Regions from separate parts of the Pectobacterium carotovorum genome, predicted to be linked through region 3. Evidence: riboswitches for the same ligand, from Rfam matches in the RefSeq annotation. Region 3 holds a riboswitch; each other region holds the start of a gene.
What was found. Region 3 has a riboswitch for thiamine pyrophosphate ahead of thiC (phosphomethylpyrimidine synthase ThiC). Riboswitches for the same ligand answer to the same signal wherever they lie in the genome.
Positions count from the first base shown of each region.

Region 1: linked by a shared signal. The riboswitch ahead of thiM (hydroxyethylthiazole kinase) and the one ahead of thiC (phosphomethylpyrimidine synthase ThiC) in region 3 are both predicted to bind thiamine pyrophosphate.
Region 2: linked by a shared signal. The riboswitch ahead of thiB (thiamine ABC transporter substrate binding subunit) and the one ahead of thiC (phosphomethylpyrimidine synthase ThiC) in region 3 are both predicted to bind thiamine pyrophosphate.

Region 1 covers NZ_JAXAFK010000001.1:2,589,101-2,596,604, reverse strand. Annotated here, with positions in the region: gene ahr (NADPH-dependent aldehyde reductase Ahr) at 1-875, opposite strand, end outside; gene R9X49_RS11625 (SIR2 family protein) at 1,463-2,971, shown strand; TPP riboswitch at 3,552-3,648, shown strand; gene thiM (hydroxyethylthiazole kinase) at 3,685-4,479, shown strand; gene thiD (bifunctional hydroxymethylpyrimidine kinase/phosphomethylpyrimidine kinase) at 4,476-5,279, shown strand; gene psiE (phosphate-starvation-inducible protein PsiE) at 5,556-5,963, shown strand; gene yegS (lipid kinase YegS) at 5,992-6,891, opposite strand; gene yegQ (tRNA 5-hydroxyuridine modification protein YegQ) at 7,361-7,504, opposite strand, start outside.
Region 2 covers NZ_JAXAFK010000003.1:362,549-370,052, forward strand. Annotated here, with positions in the region: gene R9X49_RS16320 (hypothetical protein) at 1-6, shown strand, start outside; gene sgrT (glucose uptake inhibitor SgrT) at 227-391, opposite strand; gene sgrR (HTH-type transcriptional regulator SgrR) at 482-2,140, shown strand; gene R9X49_RS16335 (aromatic alcohol reductase) at 2,191-3,120, opposite strand; gene R9X49_RS16340 (LysR family transcriptional regulator) at 3,390-4,295, shown strand; TPP riboswitch at 4,470-4,567, shown strand; gene thiB (thiamine ABC transporter substrate binding subunit) at 4,648-5,631, shown strand; gene thiP (thiamine/thiamine pyrophosphate ABC transporter permease ThiP) at 5,607-7,214, shown strand; gene thiQ (thiamine ABC transporter ATP-binding protein ThiQ) at 7,201-7,504, shown strand, end outside.
Region 3 covers NZ_JAXAFK010000010.1:25,814-33,317, forward strand. Annotated here, with positions in the region: gene thiE (thiamine phosphate synthase) at 1-339, opposite strand, end outside; gene thiC (phosphomethylpyrimidine synthase ThiC) at 336-2,300, opposite strand; TPP riboswitch at 2,415-2,568, opposite strand; gene rsd (sigma D regulator) at 2,691-3,152, opposite strand; gene nudC (NAD(+) diphosphatase) at 3,261-4,043, shown strand; gene hemE (uroporphyrinogen decarboxylase) at 4,192-5,256, shown strand; gene nfi (deoxyribonuclease V) at 5,272-5,961, shown strand; gene R9X49_RS23045 (YjaG family protein) at 6,039-6,629, shown strand; gene hupA (nucleoid-associated protein HU-alpha) at 6,834-7,106, shown strand; gene R9X49_RS23055 (DUF1481 domain-containing protein) at 7,111-7,504, shown strand, end outside.

The sequences.
Region 1 (7,504 bases), on a different contig from region 3:
TCATGCGGTGAGCCGGTAGAAGAACCGGAAACGCTGCGGTCGCCCGCGATGAGCGTGAAGGCCGGTACGCTGAATGGCTTCATCACCGCGCCGACGGTATGGAACTTCCCGTTATAGGCGAGCGCGTTGAAGTAGGGCTGCCATTCCAGATCGACGCTCACGGTGTTGATGATGAGATCGAACTGGCCTGCCAGTGCGGTCAGCGCCTGCGGATCGCGGCTGTTGACGACCTTATCGGCACCCATCGCCAGCACTTCTTGCTCTTTGGCTGGGTTCGAGCTGAACGCCGTGACTTCACAGCCCATCGCGTGCAGGAGCTTAATCGCGATATGTCCCAGGCCGCCGATGCCGATCACGCCGACGCGGCTGGTCGCGGTGACATGATGCATTAACAGCGGTTTGAACACGGTGATGCCGCCGCACAGCAACGGACCCGCAGATTCGATATCAATGGAATCAGGAAGTGGGATAGCCCACTGCCAGTTCGCTCGGATCTTATCGGCAAAACCGCCTTTATTCAGGATCGTCGGCACGCTGCCTTGCTGACAGTTGGTTTGGCTGCCGCTGATACAGGCATCGCAGTGCCCACAGCTGCGTGCCGTCCAGCCAATGCCGACACGTTGACCAATCTTTAATCCTTTGTTCTTCGCCGCGTCGCCCAGCGCGTGCACACGGCCAATCACTTCATGCCCAGCAACCAGCGGATAGCTCGATATGCCCCATTCGTTATCGATCATCGAGAGATCGGAATGGCACACGCCGCAGTAATCAACCACAACTTCAACGTCTTCCGCCTGCAGCTCACCTGCATCAAACTCATACAACTCCAGCGCTGCGCCCGCTTCCGGTGCGGCATAACTCTTTATCATCGTCATCACAATCTCCTCAGTATGGGTTTGATTAACCAGTCTAAAGGGTTATGGCATTTTTCTCTATGTCACAACGTGCCTGTGGTTTTTCATTTTGTGTCGGAGGGCGATGGCTTGCTTTACCGAGTGCTTGATCCAGCCGAGTGGGAGCCTCAACTGCCGCATTCACAATGGCACCAGTCAGCTTGCGTTATTGCTACTGTAAGGTCTATCTCGATCCGAGTGACATCGGACAACAGTGTGTAGTAAACCAGGTCTGGCGGTTGATGAAGGGTGAATAAGTAAAGGCTTTCTACTGCTAAAGTGTAAGTGGATAACGAAACAGATCTACGGAACGCGTGAAGAAGTTCACAGCGATATTTTTGATTACACCGAAATTTTTATAAGAGTATGTGCCAGTATGGCTCGAGTGAACATTATGTCACTGGCGGAATATGAACATCAATATTATCAATGACTCAGAAGTGCATGGGCTATCCGTGGCGACTAACTAAGAGTACTGACTGAGCCAGATATAACTATTATGACTCTATATGATTGATTTACCTTACAGTAAAGATAGAATGTTATGACTTACCTGTCGGGGGGATGACATGAATATTCGGGAGTTTATAGGTCAGTATCGTAACCATCCTGTTCTTTTTATAGGGGCAGGCGTCAGTTTGAGGTATCTTAACAATTCACATACTTGGGATGGATTGTTAAAGCATATAGCTTTTGAACTGAAAGGGAATAATGAGTTTTACTTAGATATTAAAGCTGAATGCCAAGTTGATGGTAAATATAATTATGCTCTAATTGCTACAAAATTAGAAAAGGCTTTCAATCAAGCTCTTGGCGAAGATCGTAATGGTAAATTCAAAGAAATAAATGATTTTTTTTATGCTGAGATGGAACATGAAAATAATCTTAGTCGATTTAAAATTTATATCTCAAGGTTGGTTGGGGAGTTGAATTATAGAGATGAAAAACGGGAGGAATTAGCAGAGTTAAAGAAAATTAGAAAAAATATAGGTTCCGTTATAACTACTAATTATGATTGTCTTGTAGAGGATGTATTCAGTTTTGAACCGTTAGTAGGGAATGATATATTATTAAGTAATCCCTATGGCTCAGTATATAAAATACATGGTTGTAATAAAGATCCTTCTAAGGTCATTATTACTGAAGACGATTATTCTCACTTTGATAATAAATATGAGTTAATTCGTGCTCAGTTGCTCTCAATATTCATCCATAATCCGATTATATTTATGGGTTACGGGATTGGTGATGATAATATTAAGAGTTTACTTAAAACCATTTTCACCTATGTAGAGCCTAACTCTTTAGCCGCTCAAAAAATTAGAAATAATTTTCTTTTGGTTGAGTTTGAAAAAGATTCTGATTCTCATGATATAAGTGAACATGATATTGACTTGGAAGGTTTTTCGACAATCAGAATAAATAAGATAAAAACGGATGATTTTATTGAGATTTATCGTTCTTTATCAAATCTGAATTTACCTGTGTCTGCGATGGATATACGAAAGGTTCAAAGTATTGTTAAGGATATATACTCTGGTGTGCATGATGATGGTACAAGTATCAAAGTAAATATTACTGAAGACATAGATTCTCTCAATAATAGTGATAAAATATTAGTTATTGGTTCAAGTAACTCTATAAAATATGAACACAAAAATTCATCGAATTTTATGACGGATTACTTTGATATTATTGATGAATCCAACCATCAATTGTTGAGGCTCATTGATAAAATTAATATAGCGTCCACACAATGGTTTCCGATCTATGGCTTTTGCCTCATTTTTGCTGAACTTGATAAATGTGAAATTCTTAAATCCCAGCAAATAAGAAAAATTGACGAGTACCTTGTTGGCCTATCGGTTTCTGTTCAGACTGAGCATGATAGCTTAAGTAAGATATATTTCGATGAATCGATTACACGTACAAATAAAATCAATGCCATTATATGGTCTGCGTGGAATGATATGATTGAACTTGATGAAGTAGAGATGGTTTTACGCTCAATGCCAGATAAAAAAGGGACTGATTATAGACGTTTACTCTGTGTGTACGATTATAAAAAATATGCATGATGATTTTGTTTTTATGTTCCATGTGGAGGTTTTTAAAATTATTTATTCATTTTGATTTTTGGGGTGGAGTGTGAAATAAATATCAGTGAGCATTTTTATATGATATTAATGTCGATGTTGATTTTTAAAGTGATATCTGGATGCTTTTGTTAATCGATGTGAAGTAATGCAAGACTTTCGATTTTGACCGCTTTTTTATTTTGAAATCCCAATAAAATAATATCATTCATTTTGTTTTTAATGGTTGTAAATATTAATGTGTTATTTTAGATATACAATACTCGATGTTAGCTACCATTTGGATATGACTATATTATAACAAGTGTTGTAGTTTTGTGGCTGTTGGGCAGACCACATTTATAAATCGGAAAGTCTGATTTAGTGGCACAGTAAACTTGGCTGAGAGAGGATACTCGTCGACTGGTGGATGTGGATAATACAAAGGAAGCTAAATGGCTTCTTTTTTCGTTTCTTTGGTGTGCTAATGGATACAGTGCGAAGAACTGATAGCCTGAGATAGAGGCGAGCTTGCATCATCAAGCCACTTCCCCTAATCTGGCAAAAATTAAAGAGAAACAATCTACATGACTCGGGGTGCCCTTCTTTGTGAAGGCTGAGAAATACCCGTACCACCTGATCTGGATAATGCCAGCGTAGGGAAGTCACGGTATGCCCACCGGTTGCCGCCTTCTTCCACGCCGGTTGGGAGACTTATGAACACGCGACCCGCCGACTTTTTTGCCGCTCAGGCAGCAACCTCACTGACCCAATTCCGTTCCGCCTCGCCGCTGGTGCACTGTTTGACCAACGATGTGGTGCAATCTTTTACTGCTAACGTGCTGCTGGCGCTGAATGCGTCGCCTGCGATGGTGGTCGATCCCGAAGAAGCTGCGCAGTTCAGCGCGGTAGCCGATGCGCTGCTGATTAATGTCGGGACGCTGGAGCGCTCGCGCGCCGAGGCGATGCGAGCGGCGGTAAACCGCGCACATCAGGTGGGGACGCCGTGGGTGCTCGATCCGGTTGCGGTCGGTGGTTTGCGCTTTCGGAGTGAATTCTGTCGTGAACTGCTGGCGTGGAAGCCGGCGGCGATTCGCGGCAATGCGTCTGAAATTATGGCGTTGGCGGGCTTAGCCGCACAGGGGAGAGGCGTGGATAGCGCCGATGACTCGCTGGCAGCGCTTCCTGCTGCACGCGAACTGGCGCGGCAGGTTGGGACGATTGTTGCGGTGACGGGCGTGGTGGATTATGTCACGGACGGCGTACGTGATATTGCAGTGACTGGTGGCGATAGCATGATGACGCGCGTGGTCGGTACGGGCTGTGCGCTGTCGGCGGTGGTCGCGGGTTTCTGTTCTTTAGAGGGGGATCGTTTATCGCACGTGGCGGCAGCGTGCTATGTCATGTCGCTGTCAGGGCAGCAGGCGGCTTCGGTGTCGCAAGGCACAGGCAGTTTTATACCCAACTTTCTCGATCGACTCTATACCCTGCGCGCGGAGGATCTGGCATGAAGCGTATCAATGCGTTGACGATTGCGGGCACCGATCCGAGCGGCGGTGCGGGTATTCAGGCGGATTTAAAAGCCTTTTCTGCGCTGGGCGCTTACGGCACCTCGGTCATTACCGCGCTGGTGGCGCAAAATACGCGCGGCGTGCAGTCCGTTTACCGGATTGAACCGGATTTTGTCGCGGCGCAACTGGATTCCGTATTGAGCGATGTGCGTATCGACAGCGCCAAGATTGGGATGCTGGCGCAGACCGATATTGTTGACGCGGTTGCCGAGCGCCTGCGCCACTACGCGGTGCCTTTTGTGGTGCTGGACACCGTGATGCTGGCGAAAAGTGGCGATCCGCTACTTGCTCCGGAGGCGGTGGAATCGATCCGTCGTGAACTGCTGCCGCTGGTGTCCCTGATTACGCCCAACTTGCCCGAGGCTGCGGCGCTGCTGAATACGTCACCGGCCACCAACGAACGGGAAATGCGTGAGCAGGGGGAAGCGCTGCTGGCGATGGGCTGTCAGGCGGTATTGATGAAAGGTGGTCACCTCAGCGAAGCGGAAAGTCCGGATTGGCTGTTCAGTCGACAGGCTGAACCGCAGCGCTTTAGCTCCCCGCGCGTGAATACCCGTCATACGCACGGCACCGGCTGCACGTTATCTGCTGCACTGGCGGCGCTGCGACCGCGCCACGATAGCTGGAGTGAGACGGTCTACGCCGCGAAGGACTACTTACAGCAGGCATTACAACAGGCCGACACGCTGGAGGTCGGGCACGGCATCGGCCCCGTTCACCATTTCCATCGCTGGTGGTAAAGCCATAAGTAAATTGACTTGTACTTTGCGTGACATCTTTGCCAGTAATTTCAAACTGTGCCCTAAATAATTCGAGTTGCAGGAAGGCGGCGACACAGCGAATCCCCAGGAGCTTACATAAGTAAGTGACTGGGGTGAGCGAGGAAAGCCAACACACATGCAACTTGAAGTATGACGGGATAAATTAAGCGCATTTCGGCGTGACAGTGTGGGGGCATCCGGTTACTTTGCTGTGAATTCTTGGTGTTAATGTGAAATAGGGTGTGGGGATAACATATGGCAGGTTCTGCTCGCAGCGCGATGGCTGCCAAGGCGCTTCAGACGATACTCAATATCGGCCTGCTGGTGCTGGCGACTATTCTGGTGATTTTTTTAGTCAAGGAAACGTTCCATCTGGCGAAGGTGCTGTTGATCTCCAACGAGAAAGATTCCTCCTATCAGCTGATAGAAGGCATTGTGATTTATTTCCTGTATTTTGAGTTCATTGCGCTGATCGTGAAGTATTTCCAGTCCGGCTATCACTTCCCGCTGCGCTATTTTATCTACATCGGCATTACGGCCATCATTCGCCTGATTATTGTTGATCACAAAAGCCCATCGGATACGCTGATTTATTCCGCGGCGATTCTGCTGCTGGTCGTGACGCTGTACCTGGCAAACAGTAATCGCCTGAAACGGGAATAGGAGAAACAGGCATAGTCGAAACGCACTGCTATTCCAAAAGCGAGCACTGGGGCGGTAGCCGGCAGTGAATCGCTGCGGGAAGCACCTCGATGCGGAAGCGTTTAGCGGTGAGCGGCTCGCCATCCAGATTAAACGTCATATCGTCTGGCGCGGTAATCTCCAGCCAGGGTAGGGTAGCGGAAATCATGTTCTGGTTTTCGCTGCCGGTAAACCAGGCCTGAAGCATATTGGGAAGCAGCTCTTTTGCCGACAGCACGCTCAGTTCCAGTAGCCCATCGTTAATCAGCGCTTCTGGGCAAAGTTCCTGTCCGCCGCCAGCCTGACGACCGTTCCCCACCGCGATGACCAGCGTATCGCCTTCCCAGTGAAAATCTGGCCCGTGAATCTCACAGCGCTCGGCTTGCAGCATGTCCATGCGAAAGAGCGCGTGCAGCACGTAAGAAGCACTTCCCAGCGCGGCTTTCATCTTGGCCGGCGTCTCGGTGGTGATACGTGTGGCAAATCCGCCCGTCGCCATGTTGATGAAATAGTGGCTGTCGTTCACTTTGGCGACATCAATGGCGGTGGCGCGGCCTTTGATCGCCAGCGTCAGCGCGTTGTGCATCTCCATCGGAATCTGACAGCTGGTGGCGAAATCGTTGGCCGTACCCAGCGGTACAATTCCCAGACACGGACGTACCGCTTCCGGCTGCACCGCTAACGCGGCGGCGACTTCATTGACGGTGCCGTCGCCGCCGGCGGCGATTACGTTATCCGCGTTGAGCTGGATCGCCTCTTCCACATAGCGTTTAGCATCGCCGTATTCCCACGTAACGCGGACATGCAGCGTATAGCCGTCCTTTCGCAACTCATCAATGGCCTCGCGGAGTTCTTCATTGCCCGCGCTCTTCCCGTTCAGAATCAGCAGTGTGATTGGATTTTTTTCCATGTCTTATTTCTCTGGCTACGATGTTGTCGTTAATTCAGTGGCCGTTAATTCAGAAATAGCGCAGTGAATACAAAAGCGTTGCAGTTAATCATAGTCACTAAATCGGTAGGCAGATATCAGAAGAGTCGGTGAATGTGTGCGGTGGGAAAATGCGTGGGCGAGAGAAAAAGAAAAGCCAGCTCAAGGGAGATTGAGCTGGCCAAGGAGGTGGTTCCTAGTAGTATCACTACGCTTATTTTTCGTTCTATGTTTTCTCAGCGACGCAATACTAACCACAAGACCAGCGAATTGATGTGATCTGTTTCTAATATTCGTTAAAAAACCCTGAGCTTTGTAACGATACCTTCGGGCGGTTGATGTACCGAGTCGCGGTTGAGAAAGGTCGATAATAGGGGGGCATGCTATAAGGAAGGGATCGCCTTGTGGGAGGCATTGCCGGATGTACGGGACATCCGGCGGTATGACCGGCTTATTCCGCGTTAGGGTTACGCGTGGTGGTGCCCGGCAGATTGCGCAGCAGTAGCGCATAATCCAGCGAGACATCGTCCGGTACGGGAAGATAGACGATATGGCCGTTACCCGGTGCCACATCGGTCGGCTGCCCTTTGGCATT
Region 2 (7,504 bases), on a different contig from region 3:
ACTTGACCAACGCTGCTGATATCCTCTTGCCATACAAACTCTTCATAAGAAACCCAAAATGCCGCAATCACCCAAAATATGGCGGCAGGTAAGCACCATAAAAAAAGCCAGCGAAAAATTCGCTGGCTGGTGAAACATCACCATTACTCAGAATACATTGTTTTACTAAGAATAAATTGTTTACCCAGAATAAATTGTTTACTCAGAATAAATTGTTTCGCACCACCTAGAGCCAATGACGGTACTCGTCCTCAGGCATGTCTTTCAGGTGCCACTGCGTCGCCTGCTGCAATAATGCAATGCGCTGTTGGGTAGACATCCACCGAAACCACTTCGCTTTACAGGTCGATAAGTAGGTTTGATAGAACTGGTACAAACGGGAAATCGCCATAAGCCACCTCCTCTCTTTCCTTGTTGGAAAGTATCGACGTAATATAGGGAAAGATAAATTGATGACTTTAGCGCAGGGAGTTCCTCTTTTATGTCTTCCCCTCGATTGCAACAACAGTTCATCCGCCTGTGGCAACACTTTCAGGGGCAAACCACCGACACTACGCTGCAAGAGCTAACTGGGGTGTTGAATTGTTCCCGCCGCCATATCCGTTCACTGCTGAACGCGATGCAGCAGGAAGGCTGGCTCGTCTGGCAGGCCGAAGCCGGAAGGGGAAAACGCTCTCAGCTATCGTTTGTGTATACCGGATTAGCGCTACAGCAGCAGCGCGCCGAGGATCTGCTGGAACAGGATCGCATTGAGCAACTGGTGCAGTTGGTCGGTGATAAAGAAGCGGTACGCCAGATGTTACTTGCCCATCTTGGACGGAGTTTCCGGCAGGGAAAACATATTCTGCGTATTCTCTATTACCGCCCATTACGCAACCTGCAACCCGGTTCGGCGCTGCGCCGTTCAGAAATGCATATCGCGCGGCAAATTTTTAGCGGGCTGACCAATATAAATGAGGAAAATGGGGAACTGAAACCCGATCTTGCTCATCATTGGCAAATGCTGGCACCGCTGCACTGGCGCTTTTATCTGCGTCCGGCTATCCGCTTTCATCACGGTCGTGAACTGACGATGGACGACGTCATTGCCTCCCTCACGCGTCTCACCGCATGGCCGCAGTTTTCGCATCTTGAATCTGTCACGTCACCAATGCCGTTTGTGATTGATATCAGGCTGAGCAGCCCGGATAAGTGGCTGCCGTGGCTATTGGGCAGCGTGCACGCCATGATTTTGCCGCAGGAATGGCAAACGCTGCCGGATTTTTCCCAACACCCGATTGGTACTGGCCCTTACGCCGTGGTGCGTAATAACAGCAATCAACTGAAGATTCGCGCCTTCGATGATTATTTTGGCTACCGGGCGCTGATTGATGAGGTCAACATCTGGGTCCTCCCGGACGAACCGGAAGAAATGCCGGTCTCCGTCCAGTTTCAGTCCGACGATTCTCGCCATGAACAGCTGGAAAGCCGGATGGAAGAAGGCTGCTATTTCCTGCTGTTCGATAAGCGTTCACCGCTGGCCAAACGCCCGGAGATCCGCCGTTGGCTCTGGCAGGTCTTTAACCCGATTTCGCTACTCAGCCACGCTGATGACAGCCACCAGCGTGACTGGTCCCCCGCTTACAGTCTGCTGCCACGCTGGCATCATCACCATCCAGACGAACGCCAGCCTATTCCCGCAGGGCTGGCGCAGGTTACGCTGACTTTTTATCATGAACACCCTGAATACCGGATATTAAGCGAGATCATGCGCACGCTGCTGGCACAGCACGGCGTCACACTGCGTGTCCAGACGGTCAGCTACGAAGACTGGTATCAGGGTAACGCCGAGAGCGATATCTGGTTTAGCAGCGTGAACTGCTATTTGCCGCTCGAATTCTCTCTGTTCGCGATGCTCTACGAACTCCCACTGGTGCAGCACTGTCTGGATGACGATCTGCACGCGGATGCACAGCAGTGGCGTAATCATTCGCTGCCGATGGCGGAATGGTGTGAAAAGTTGATTGCCAGCGGTCAACTGCACCCTCTGCTGCACCACTGGCTGCAACTTCAGGGGCAGCGCAGTATGCGCGGCGTCAGGATGAATATGCTGGGCTGGTTTGATTTTAAATCCGCCTGGTTTGCACCGCCGGAACGCTGACTGTCTCTGAAAAAGTGCGGGGCCAAGTGAATCGCGCCGCACTCTTCTGTCTATTTTTGCACATGCATCCGTAAAAAATGCTCGACATCAACCGTCTCGTAACCGGTACGTTCATTGAACGTACCGGATTTGTCCCACCACATTCCCTCTCCCAAAGCAAACGCTGCCCGATAGCGCGCCATTACGTCATCTGGAGCAACCTTCAAATCCGTACGCAGTTTGTCCAGAGTCCACACGTCCTTCTTAAACACTTTCCCCGTCACACGTTCAACGACATCGGCAAGTTGCCCGTATGAGATCGTGTCACCTGCCACGTAGACAACCTCATTAGCCAATCGGGGTTCAGCCAGCAAAATTTCCGTAGTGAGCCAGCCAATGTCCTCGGGGATCGTCACTGTCACTTTGGTATCCCAACTTCCCAAGGCGTGAAGGGTTTCACGTTCCAGATCCACCACGTCAAAAGCAGGCTCAAACAGGAAGCTCGTGAACATGCCGGTCGAAACGATCACCCATTCGGTACTCAGTTGGCTGCGTAGCAGCTGCCTTACGTCGTACTGTTCATCGAAAACCGGATGGCCACTGTTCCGACCAACGACATCGTAGTCAACACCGAACTGCCAAGGGAAATAGCGCGCAACGTTAGCAGCCAACACCGCTCTGGTTATTTTCAACTGAGTGCCCGGCCCTGCCACAAATCCCGAACAATTCAATACCGTCTTATAATTCCTGAAAAGCTCTGTCAGGGCGTGTTCATCAGAAACCAGGTCGAATCCCACAACGTCAATCCCTAGCGCACGGAGTTCGGTCAGTCTTGCCCTATCATGCACCGATGGATCGTTAATTGTGTCTGGCGAGACGAGTGCCGTAACCGACAACTGCGAGGCTCGGGCACGCGGTGCGAGAGCACGCAATACCGCCATACCAAGCTGTCCTGCGCCAAGCACAAGAATATCTTTCAACTCTGTTCCGCTGTCATTCATCTCTTAATTCCTTAAAAATTTCAAATTATCTCTATCAAAGGGAGTGGTAAGCATCCCCGCGCATGTCGTGTTTCAACCTGTCTCTGTTTTTTCCACACAGTTTGAAACGTGGGAAAATCCGAATAACGGGTGTTATGTTATACAAAAATGCGCGCATGATAAGATTCAGCCACATCACTTAATAATTTGATTTTTTCAAACAATTAAGTGATATGGTCGCCTTATCAACGAGCACAACGTTTCATCGCAAAATAGGAAGACATCATCGAATGGATCGATTTCAAGCTATGGAAATATTCATCCGTGTAGTCGATGCGGGTAGTTTCAAAAAAGCGGCAGAAACAATGCATGTTCTGCCATCCACCGTCACGCGCAGTATCAAGGAACTTGAATCACACCTTGGGGCGCGGCTGCTCAACCGCACGACGCGAGCACTCAGTATTACGGATGTTGGCCTGCGCTATTACGACAGTTGCAAAGCGATCTTGCGTGACGTGTACGAAGTGGAAAACATGACGGCACAGCAAAAGGAAGAAGTGCATGGGACGATCAGAATCGGGGCGACGCCTTCTCTGGTCAAAAACTTCCTTATTCCAGCACTGTCCGGCTTCTGTGAGCGCTATCCGGGAATAAAGTTGGACTTCCAGTTGGGTGATGCCACGGTGGATATCGTTCAGAATGGTATCGATTGCGTCATTAGAACCGGAGAACCACCGTTATCGCGCTTGGTCGCACGCCACCTCGGTACGTTCCATTGGTATATTTGCGCGTCTCCACGCTATCTTGAACAGCATGGACACCCAACAACGTTAGCGTCGCTCAACAAGCACGCCGCAGTAGGATATATCCACAGCCGGACAGGTCGTTCAACTCGCTGGGATTTTCACGATGGAACGCGCACCGTAGCGATTCCAATAGCAGCACAGATCAGCGTAAATGACACCGATGCCTATGTTACCGCGGGTGTAGCCGGTCTGGGGCTAATACGCATTGCCAGCTATATGGTGCGCCAGCAACTTGCTGATGGACATCTTGTCAGGCTACTTCCTGATATCGATGCCCCGCTTGAACCTATTTTCATTCTCTACCCACAAAGCCGCCACCTCTCGCCCGCGATCCGCGCCTTTATCGACTGGTGTACAGCGCTAATCGAACAAGAGTCAGCAAAATGGTGAATGACCACAAATAGGACACAAAAGCCGTCACGTTAAGCGAAATTGTGAGCGTATTGCTGTCACACCGCAGTATCTGAACGAGCATATAGGGCTAGTTTGATTTTAAATCCGCCTGGTTTGCACCGCCGGAACGCCGAGAGCCTTTCGCTGCGCGGCTTAACCCTTTACAATGTGCCGTTCTCAACGGGGTGCGGAAGATTTTTTCGCTGAGAAGATACCCGTCGAACCTGATCCGGTTAATACCGGCGAAGGGATTTGAGAGTGCTGCTCATTGCTGCCTCAAAGTCCTTTGCCACCCTATGATTCTCAGGAGTGCAAAGTGTTAAATCAATTACTACCGCGTTCAGCCACCGTGCTGAAAACCAGCCTGTCTTGCCTGCTACTGCTCTCAGCTTCGGCTTTCGCCAAACCTGCGTTGACCGTTTATACCTATGACTCATTCGCTTCCGAGTGGGGTCCGGGCCCTGTCATCAAGACCGCGTTTGAAAAAGAGTGCGAGTGCGAGCTGAACTTCGTCGCGCTGGAAGATGGTGCCTCGCTGCTGAACCGTCTGCGTATGGAAGGCAAGAACAGCAAAGCGGATATCATTCTGGGGCTGGACAACAACCTGTTGCAGGCGGCGGAACAAACCGGCCTGTTTGCACCGCACAATCAGGACACTCGTGCCGTCACAGTGCCGGGCGGCTGGAGCAATAAGACGTTCGTTCCTTATGACTACGGCTATTTCGCTTTTGTGTATAACAAAAACACGCTGAAGAACCCGCCGAAAAGCCTGCATGAGCTGGTGGACAGCAACGAACCGTGGAAAGTGATCTATCAGGATCCGCGCACCAGCACCCCGGGACTGGGTCTGCTGCTGTGGATGCAGAAAGTGTACGGCGATGATGCGCCGCAAGCCTGGCAGAAGCTGGCGAAGAAAACCGTTACCGTCACCAAAGGCTGGAGCGAAGCCTACGGTCTGTTCCTGAAAGGGGAAGCGGATCTGGTGCTGAGCTACACCACGTCGCCGGCCTACCACATCATTGAAGAGAAGAAAGACAACTACGCGGCAGCGACCTTCAGCGAAGGGCACTACCTGCAAATTGAAGTCGCCGGGCAGTTAGCTTCCAGCAAAAATCCCGAGCTGGCAAAACGTTTTATGCAGTTCATCCTGAGCCCAACCTTCCAGCAGGCGATCCCTACCACGAACTGGATGTACCCGGCGGTTAAAACTGACCTGCCTGCGGGCTTCGCAACGCTCGCGGTGCCGGAAAAAGCCATGCAGTTCAGCGCGCAGGAAGTCGCTGACCAAAGGACGCAGTGGATTCAGGCATGGCAACGCGCCGTCAGCCACTGATCGGCGGACGTCTGTGGCCGGGGCTACTGGCCACAACGCTGTTAATCTCCGTTGCCGCACTGGCTTTCGGTGCCTTGTGGCTACAGGCCCCCGAAAGCCAGTGGCGCACGCTATGGCATGACAGCTACCTCTGGCATGTCATTCGGTTTACCTTCTGGCAGGCCTTTCTCTCTGCGCTGTTTTCTACCATTCCGGCCATTTTTCTCGCCAGAGCGCTGTATCGACGACGCTTTCCCGGCTACCGCTGGCTGCTGCGCCTCTGCGCGATGACGCTGGTGCTGCCTGTACTGGTAGCCGTTTTTGGCCTGCTCAGCGTTTACGGTCGCCAGGGCTGGCTAGCCTCCGCGCTGGGCTGGTTTGGCCTGAAATACACGTTTTCACCCTATGGATTGCAGGGCATCCTGCTGGCGCATGTCTTCTTCAATCTGCCGCTGGCAACCCGATTGCTGTTGCAGTCGCTGGAGGGGATTGCTACCGAGCAACGCCAACTGGCTGCAAATCTGGGCATGAACAGCTGGCAACATTTCCGCCTGCTGGAATGGCCCGCCCTGCGCCGACAAATTTTACCCACTGGCGCGCTGATTTTTATGCTCTGCTTTGCCAGCTTCGCCACAGTGCTTTCGCTGGGCGGCGGCCCGCAGGCGACGACGATTGAGTTGGCTATCTATCAGGCATTAAGCTTTGATTACGATCCGGCGCGCGCAGCGCTGCTGGCGTTAATTCAGATGGTTTGCTGCCTTGGTTTGGTGCTGCTGAGCCAGCGGCTGGGGCGCATTCTGCCCGTCGGCAGCACACAGCAACTGGCCTGGCGCAACCCGCAGGATAGCGTATTAAGCCGCCTCACCGATGGTCTGTTGATTAGCGCGCTGTTGCTACTGGTCGTCCCTCCTTTACTGGCCGTGGTGGTGGATGGCGTGAACCGCTCTCTGGTTACCGTGCTACAACAGCCTGTGCTCTGGCAAACGCTGTTTACCTCGCTGCGCATTGCCTTAGGTGCTGGGCTTCTGTGTCTGGTGCTGACCATGATGCTGCTCTGGAGCAGCCGCGAGCTCAAGCTACGTCAGAAGCCGCTCTATGGGCAGTTGATGAACCTGAGCGGTATGCTCATCCTTGCCATGCCCGGCATTGTGCTGGCAACCGGCTTTTTCCTGCTGCTGAATAACAGCATCGGGCTACCGCAATCCCCCTATGCGCTGGTGGTGTTCACCAATGCACTGATGGCGATTCCATACGCGATCAAAGTGCTGGAAAACCCAATGCTGGACGTTGCCGAGCGTTACAACCGACTCTGCACCTCGCTGGACATTCGCGGCTGGCAGCGGCTGAGGCTGATCGAGCTTGCCGCGCTGAAGCAGCCGTTAGCGCAGGCGCTGGCCTTTGCCTGCGTGCTGTCGATCGGTGATTTTGGCGTTATCGCGCTGTTCGGCAATGAGCAGTTCCGCACGCTGCCGTTCTACCTGTACCAGCAAATTGGTTCCTATCGCAGCGCCGACGGTGCGGTCACAGCACTGCTGTTGATGCTGCTGTGTTTTATGTTATTTACCCTGATTGAGAAACTGGCAGGCCGTCATGATCGCGCTTGAGAAATTGACCTACTTTTATCAGCACTTGCCCATGCGTTTTGATTTTCACGTCAAACCGGGCGAACGCATCGCCATCCTCGGCCCCAGCGGCGCAGGGAAAAGTACGCTGCTGAATCTGATTGCCGGTTTCCTGATGGCTGACAGCGGCGAATTACGGCTTAACGGTGAGCCTCACCGCGAGACGCCTCCCGCCAAGCGGCCGGTCTCGATTCTGTTTCAGGAAAATAACCTGTTTCCTCACCTGACCATTGGGCAGAACATCGCACTGGGGCTCCATCCCGGCCTGCGTC
Region 3 (7,504 bases):
ATCGTCGTGTGTGGAAATGCCCAAGCGCAGGCCAGCTTGTTTAATCGCAGCCAGATCGGCGGTATCCAGATCTTCCTGACCCAGATGTACGCCGTACGCCTGATGTTTTACGGCTAATCTCCAATAGTCGTTGATGAAAAGCTGCGCCTGATAGCGGCGACCCAAGGCGATCGCTTGGATCACATCGGCTTCAGCTTGTTCATCTGACCGAGCTTTGATCCTCAACTGGATCGTTTTTACCCCGACGCTGAGTAGTCGCTCGATCCACTCCACGCTATCGACGACGGGATAGAGCCCCAGCCGCTGCGCCGTTGGGGCAAAAGGCGTCGAGTCCGTCATTTGCTTTCCTCGGTTTGCAGGCTGGTGGCGCTGTGATAAAGCTCGCTGCCGCGCGAGCGGAATTCTTGCGACATTTGCGCCATACCCACTTCGATCGGTTTGGCTTCCGCTTCCTGTTTCGCGGCGTAGTCGCGTACTTCCTGTGAGATTTTCATCGAGCAGAATTTGGGGCCGCACATAGAACAGAAGTGAGCGACTTTACCGGATTCTTGTGGCAGCGTTTCATCGTGGTAGGCGCGTGCCGTTTGGGGATCGAGCGCCAGATTGAATTGGTCTTCCCAGCGGAATTCAAAACGCGCCTTCGACATAGCGTTATCACGAATCTGCGCGCCGGGGTGACCTTTTGCCAAATCGGCAGCGTGGGCGGCGATCTTGTAGGTAATTAACCCCTGTTTAACGTCGTCTTTGTTCGGCAGGCCTAGATGTTCTTTCGGTGTGACATAACAGAGCATCGCGCAGCCGAACCAGCCGATCATGGCGGCGCCGATGCCGGAGGTGAAGTGATCGTAACCCGGTGCGATATCGGTGGTTAATGGGCCGAGCGTATAGAACGGCGCTTCATGGCAGTGCTCCAACTCTTCGGTCATGTTGCGGCGGATCATCTGCATCGGAACGTGGCCGGGGCCTTCGATCATCACCTGTACGTCGTATTCCCAGGCGATTTTGGTCAGCTCGCCCAGTGTATGCAGTTCGGCAAATTGGGCTTCGTCGTTGGCGTCCTGAATGGAGCCGGGGCGTAAGCCGTCCCCTAGCGACAGCGCGACATCATAGGCGGCACAGATTTCACAGATTTCGCGGAAGTGCTCGTACAGGAAGCTCTCTTTGTGATGCGACAGGCACCACTTCGCCATAATGGAACCGCCGCGTGAGACGATGCCGGTCAGGCGTTTAGCCGTCATCGGCACATAGCGTAACAACACGCCAGCGTGGATGGTAAAGTAGTCCACGCCCTGTTCTGCCTGCTCCAGCAGCGTGTCGCGGAACATTTCCCAGTTCAGATTTTCCGCCACGCCGTTCACTTTTTCCAGCGCCTGATAGATCGGTACGGTTCCGATCGGCACGGGACTGTTACGCAGAATCCACTCGCGGGTTTCATGAATATAGCGGCCGGTTGAGAGGTCCATCACCGTATCCGCGCCCCAACGGGTAGACCAGACCAGCTTTTCCACCTCTTCTTCGATGGAGGACGTCACGGCGGAATTGCCGATATTGGCGTTAACCTTCACCAGAAAATTGCGGCCGATAATCATTGGTTCTGATTCTGGGTGGTTGATGTTGGAAGGAATAATGGCGCGCCCGGCGGCCACTTCCTGACGGACAAATTCCGGCGTGATGTTTTCCGGCAGAAGGGCGCCAAAACTCTGGCCCGGATGCTGCTGGCGCAGCACGTCAGTGCGAATGCGCTCGCGCCCCATATTTTCACGAATGGCGATAAATTCCATTTCTGGGGTAACGATGCCCTGCCGCGCATAGTGGAGTTGGGTGACGCGTTTGCCTGCTTTGGCACGTAGCGGCCGTGGCAAGTGTTCGAAACGCAGATGATCCAGTCCTGCATCTGCCAGACGCTGCTGGGTGAAATCGGAACTGACGCCGGATAGCGCTTCGGTGTCGTGACGTTCGGCAATCCAGCTGGCGCGCAGCTTCGCTAACCCAACGCGGACATCGGGTTGGGCGACGGGGTCGCCATAAGGCCCTGACGTATCGTAAACCGGGATCGGTTCATTGGGTTCGTATTGAGGATTGTCTTTGCCGCCGCCGAGTAGCGTCGGGCTGAGCTGAATTTCTCGCATTGGCACGCGAATATCGTCGCGTGAACCTGCAAGGTAGATACGGCTGGAATTAGGGAAAGCCGTTCCCTGCAAGGTATCGATAAATTGCTGGGCAGCGGCACGCTGCTCGCGGCGACCCGATTTGGATGCTGTAGATAGCTGTGGTTTTGTAGACAATGGTTCTGTAGACATAGCAAGTTCCTGTAAGACGTAAAGGGAAGATTGCTTGTCTGGAGCCCGGAGGGAGTAATAAGGGTATTGGGCATCAGAGCAGGTATGTAGGAATACGCAGCCTTGGGCTCAATGAGGTGCATTACTCTTGTTCCCTTCGCAGGTATTAACCCGATCAGGTTCCGCGGATCCCGAATTAACGGTCTCAGCCTGTGCGCTCATAGGTTTCGTAAAACGATTGATTTCGTAAAACAAAACACGAGCACGCTAGGCACTCCGACAAGATATGCCCGTTTCTTAAACGGGCCAATAAAACCCCTACACTGTATGTCGGCAAAACACGGATGTCAAAGCATGCCGGTTTTGCCTGTGCAGCGTATAGCGATGTTCTTAAATAACGCTAAATGACCGCTAGTTGTCGTAAACCAGACGGATCATGTTGTCTTCTAACGTAAAACGCTCTTCCAGAGCTTCACCGACGCTGGAAAGTGCCTGCTGAAATTCGAGGCAGTTATCATGGTCGATAGCCGTCGCCAGATGGTTATCGTAAAACGCCATGATTTGCTGCGTGTTGTTTTGCAGGGCGAGGTCGAGCTGAGTGGAAAGGGCTAAGAGCTGTTCGCTGTGTGTCGCTGCTTCATGCAGCATCTTTTCGTATAAATGAAAGTGGCCAGTAGAAAGGTAATCCACCAGGTTCTGGCAAAAATTATCCAATGCTTCTTCATCCAGAAGAGAAAGCGCTTCCTTGTTCGGCTTGATGCCAACCAGATGATAGTAAGCCACCAGAAGCTGCTTACGCGCTTGTAGCCATTGGTCGATTAACGCATTATTGCCACCAACGTATTCAGTCAGACTTTGTAGCTGGTTTAGCATTGTTGACTCCGTGAACGGTAAGAAATAACTGAAATCCCAGTTATAAAACTTATGTAATCACTCTGAATGTAAAATGCCAGTGAAGTGGCAGTGGAGCAATAAAAAGATATGGAACAGACGCTAAAAGGTGATGAGACCGGCTGGTGGGTGGTTAGCGATGCGGTACAAATCTGGCTACCCCAGGGAGAATTACCGTGTGGAACGGCGACGAAATGGTCTTTGCAGGGGAAAACGGCTCGCCAAATCGGCGAATGGCAAGAACAGCCTGTCTGGCTGGTGTGTCAGGGCCGGGATTCCGATATGGCATCGGTTCGCCAACTGCTCGATCAGGACGTGGGCTTATTCCAACTGGCGGGGCGAGGCGTACAGCTGGCTGAGTTCTATCGTTCTCATCGTTTTTGCGGTTACTGCGGTCATGAAATGGTGCGGAGTAAAACGGAACTGGCGTGCTTATGTCACCACTGCAAAGAGCGTTATTATCCGCAGATTGCGCCCTGCATCATTGTCGCGATTCGCCGTGGCGAGGAAATCTTGCTGGCGCAGCACAACCGGCATCGCGGAAACATGTACACCGTGCTGGCCGGGTTTGTGGAAGTGGGCGAAACGCTGGAACAGACAGTTGTGCGCGAGGTGATGGAAGAGAGCCAAATCCAGATAAAAAACCTGCGCTACGTGAGTTCGCAGCCCTGGCCCTTCCCGCATTCGTTGATGATGGCGTTTATGGCTGAGTATGCGGGGGGAGAAATCAAGCACGACCCGAAAGAGCTGCGTGACGCGGGCTGGTTCCGCTTTGACCAACTCCCGCAGTTGCCCCCGCCGGGCACTGTGGCGCGTCGGCTTATCGAGGATACGGTGGTGTTGTGTCGCGCTTATCACGAGAACGAAGGCTGACGTGGTACTATTTGCGCCATGAATGACTCGCGTACACAACGTACTCGCGTCATAGCGTATTCGTTTTATAAAGCGTTCGTTTTATAACGCATCCGTTTCATCACATCTATCCGGTGTCGAACCGCCGTGAGGTTGAAAGGAAAAGAACATGACTGATCTGAAAAACGATCGCTACTTGCGGGCGTTATTGCGCCAACCCGTTGATGTCACCCCGGTATGGATGATGCGTCAGGCGGGGCGTTATTTGCCGGAATATAAGGCAACGCGCGCGCAGGCGGGTGATTTTATGTCACTGTGTAAAAACGCAGAACTGGCTTGCGAAGTCACGTTACAACCTTTACGACGCTATGCGCTGGATGCGGCGATCCTGTTCTCCGATATCCTGACTATTCCTGACGCCATGGGCTTAGGGCTCTATTTTGAAGCAGGGGAAGGCCCACGCTTTCACTCTCCCATCACGTCTCATGCCGATGTAGTTAACCTGCCGATTCCCGATCCTGAGCAGGAACTCGGTTATGTGATGAACGCAGTGCGGACGATCCGTAAAAACCTCGCCGGTGAAGTGCCGTTGATCGGTTTCTCGGGCAGCCCGTGGACGCTGGCGACCTATATGGTTGAAGGCGGTAGCAGCAAAGCATTTACCGTCATCAAGAAAATGATGTTCGCTGAGCCTAAAACGTTACACCTGCTGCTGGATAAGCTGGCTGATAGCGTCATTCTTTATCTCAACGCGCAAATTCGCGCTGGCGCGCAGGCAGTGATGGTATTCGATACCTGGGGCGGCGCGCTGAGCGGACGTGACTACAAAGAATTCTCCCTGCGGTACATGCATAAGATTGTTGATGGTTTACTGCGTGAAAACGAAGGCCGCCGTGTGCCAGTGACACTCTTTACCAAAGGTGGAGGCCAGTGGCTGGAGGCAATGGCAGAGACGGGCTGCGACGCGCTGGGTCTGGACTGGACGAGCGATATTGCCGACGCTCGCCGCCGCGTGGGCGATAAAGTGGCGCTACAGGGAAATATGGATCCGTCGATGTTGTATGCCGATCCGGCACGGATCGAGCAGGAAGTGGCGTCGATCCTCGCAGAGTTTGGACAAGGCAACGGGCATGTTTTCAATCTGGGGCATGGCATTCATCAGGACGTGCCGCCGGAGCATGCCGGCGTGTTTGTTGAGGCTGTCCATCGGTTGTCTCGCCCTTATCACGCATGATTCACAGGAGGTGATGTGATTGATACACAACAGCTGCGGGCTGAGCAACTGGCCCGCGCTTCTGATGTGATTCGGCACGACGATTTACCTTTTGAGCAGCCCGCGTTTATCGCGGGTGCAGATGTTGGCTTTGAGCAAGAAGGCTCGGTCACTCGCGCTGCGATTGCGGTAATGCGCTATCCTTCGTTGGAACTGGTAGAATACAAGATTGCGCGTATCAGCACGACGATGCCCTATATCCCCGGTTTTCTTTCATTTCGCGAATGCCCTGGGCTGCTTGCCGCGTGGGCATTGCTTGAACAGAAACCCGATCTGCTGTTTGTCGATGGGCATGGGATTTCTCACCCTCGACGCCTCGGCGTTGCCAGCCATTTTGGCCTGCTGGTTGATGTTCCGACGATTGGCGTGGCAAAAAGTCGGCTGTGTGGCCGATTTGAACCGTTGGCGGAGAGCGTCGGCAGTCAGCAGCCGTTACTGGATAAAGGCGAACAGATTGGCTGGGTATGGCGTAGCAAAGCGCGCTGTAATCCGCTGTTTGTGGCGACGGGGCATCGAGTGGGTCAGGACAGTGCATTACACTGGGTGCAACGTTGCATGCGCGGCTACCGTTTACCGGAGCCGACCCGCTGGGCTGATGCTGTTGCATCGAATCGTCCCGCATTTGTGCGTTGGCAACGGCAGCAAGCCGCTAACGTATTGTCGTAAAACTTTAGGAATTCAGGCATAGGGCGTCACTGTGATTTCAGGTACACTGCCGTCCGTCGCTGTTAATGAGCATAAAAATGTTACGTAACCCCATTCATTTACGTCTGGAAAAATTGGCAAGCTGGCAACATGTCACTTTCATGGCATGTCTTTGTGAACGTATGTATCCCAACTACCACGAATTCTGTCATCAAACAGAGTTCGGCGATGCGATGGTTTACCGCCGCATTCTCGATCTGGTATGGGAAACACTGGTTGTTAAAGATGCGAAGGTTAATTTCGATAGCCAGTTGGAAAAGCTGGAAGAAGCGATTCCTGCTGCGGAAGATTACGATCTTTACGGCGTCTACCCGGCTATTGATGCCTGTATCGCGTTGGGCGAGCTGATTCATTCGCGTTTAAGCGGTGCAACGCTCGAACATGCGATAGCGATTAGCGAAACGTCTATCCGCACGGTTGCCATGTTGGAAATGACGCAGGCAGGCAAAGAAATGACCGACGATGAGCTAAAGGTTTTGCCTGCAATTGAAGAAGAATGGGACATCCAATGGGAGATTTTTCGCCTGTTGGCGGCCTGTGAAGAACGCGACATTGAGCTAATAAAAGGGCTCCGTTCCGATCTGCGCGAGGCCGGAAGTAGTAACATCGGGATAAATTTGCATCAATAACGCGATAAAACGTGATTTAAGGCCTGAAATGGCCTGTCTTAAGGCTTCACATTCGCACCCTGTCTGGTCTACATTTGGGGGGCGTAAAAAAAGTGGCTGTCGGTGCGTGTATGCAGGAGAGTGCTACCACACCCTGAAAAGGGAGATGGCATATCCGTCGCACTCGATGCTTAGCAAGCGATAAACACACTGTAAGGATAACTTATGAATAAGACTCAACTGATTGATGTAATTGCGGACAAAGCTGATCTGTCAAAAGCACAGGCTAAAGCAGCTCTGGAATCAACTCTGGCGGCAATTACCGAGTCTCTGAAAGAAGGTGATGCAGTACAATTAGTTGGTTTTGGTACGTTTAAAGTCAACCATCGTAATGAGCGCACTGGCCGCAACCCACAAACCGGTAAAGAAATCAAAATTGCTGCTGCCAACGTGCCAGCGTTTGTTTCTGGCAAGGCTCTGAAAGACGCTGTTAAATAAGCCCATGTCGGTTAAAAGTTTAAGCAGAGGGGCGTTTTCGCCCCTTTTGCTTTTACGACGTTTGTGTGGAGCAGGCCTCGTGCTGACTGCCGTGGTGGCCTGTGGTAGCCGCACCGCACCGCCGGAATTTTTCGCCAGCGGTTACGTTGCCGATCGCGGTATCGTGCGTTTGTGGCGTAAAGACGATGCGCAGAATACGACGGCGCTGACCACCGTGTTCAACCCGCTTCAGGGCAACGGCCTGGTGGTGACTCGCTATACGTTCCAGCAGGATAAGCTGAGTGAGATACAGCGTAATCAGCTCGGCGCGCAAAAAGAAGATATGCGCTTGCGCTTTGCAGAAGATGGAACCGTCAGCTTTATGCAACGGCAACTTGCCGAAAGGCGTGAATCGGTTT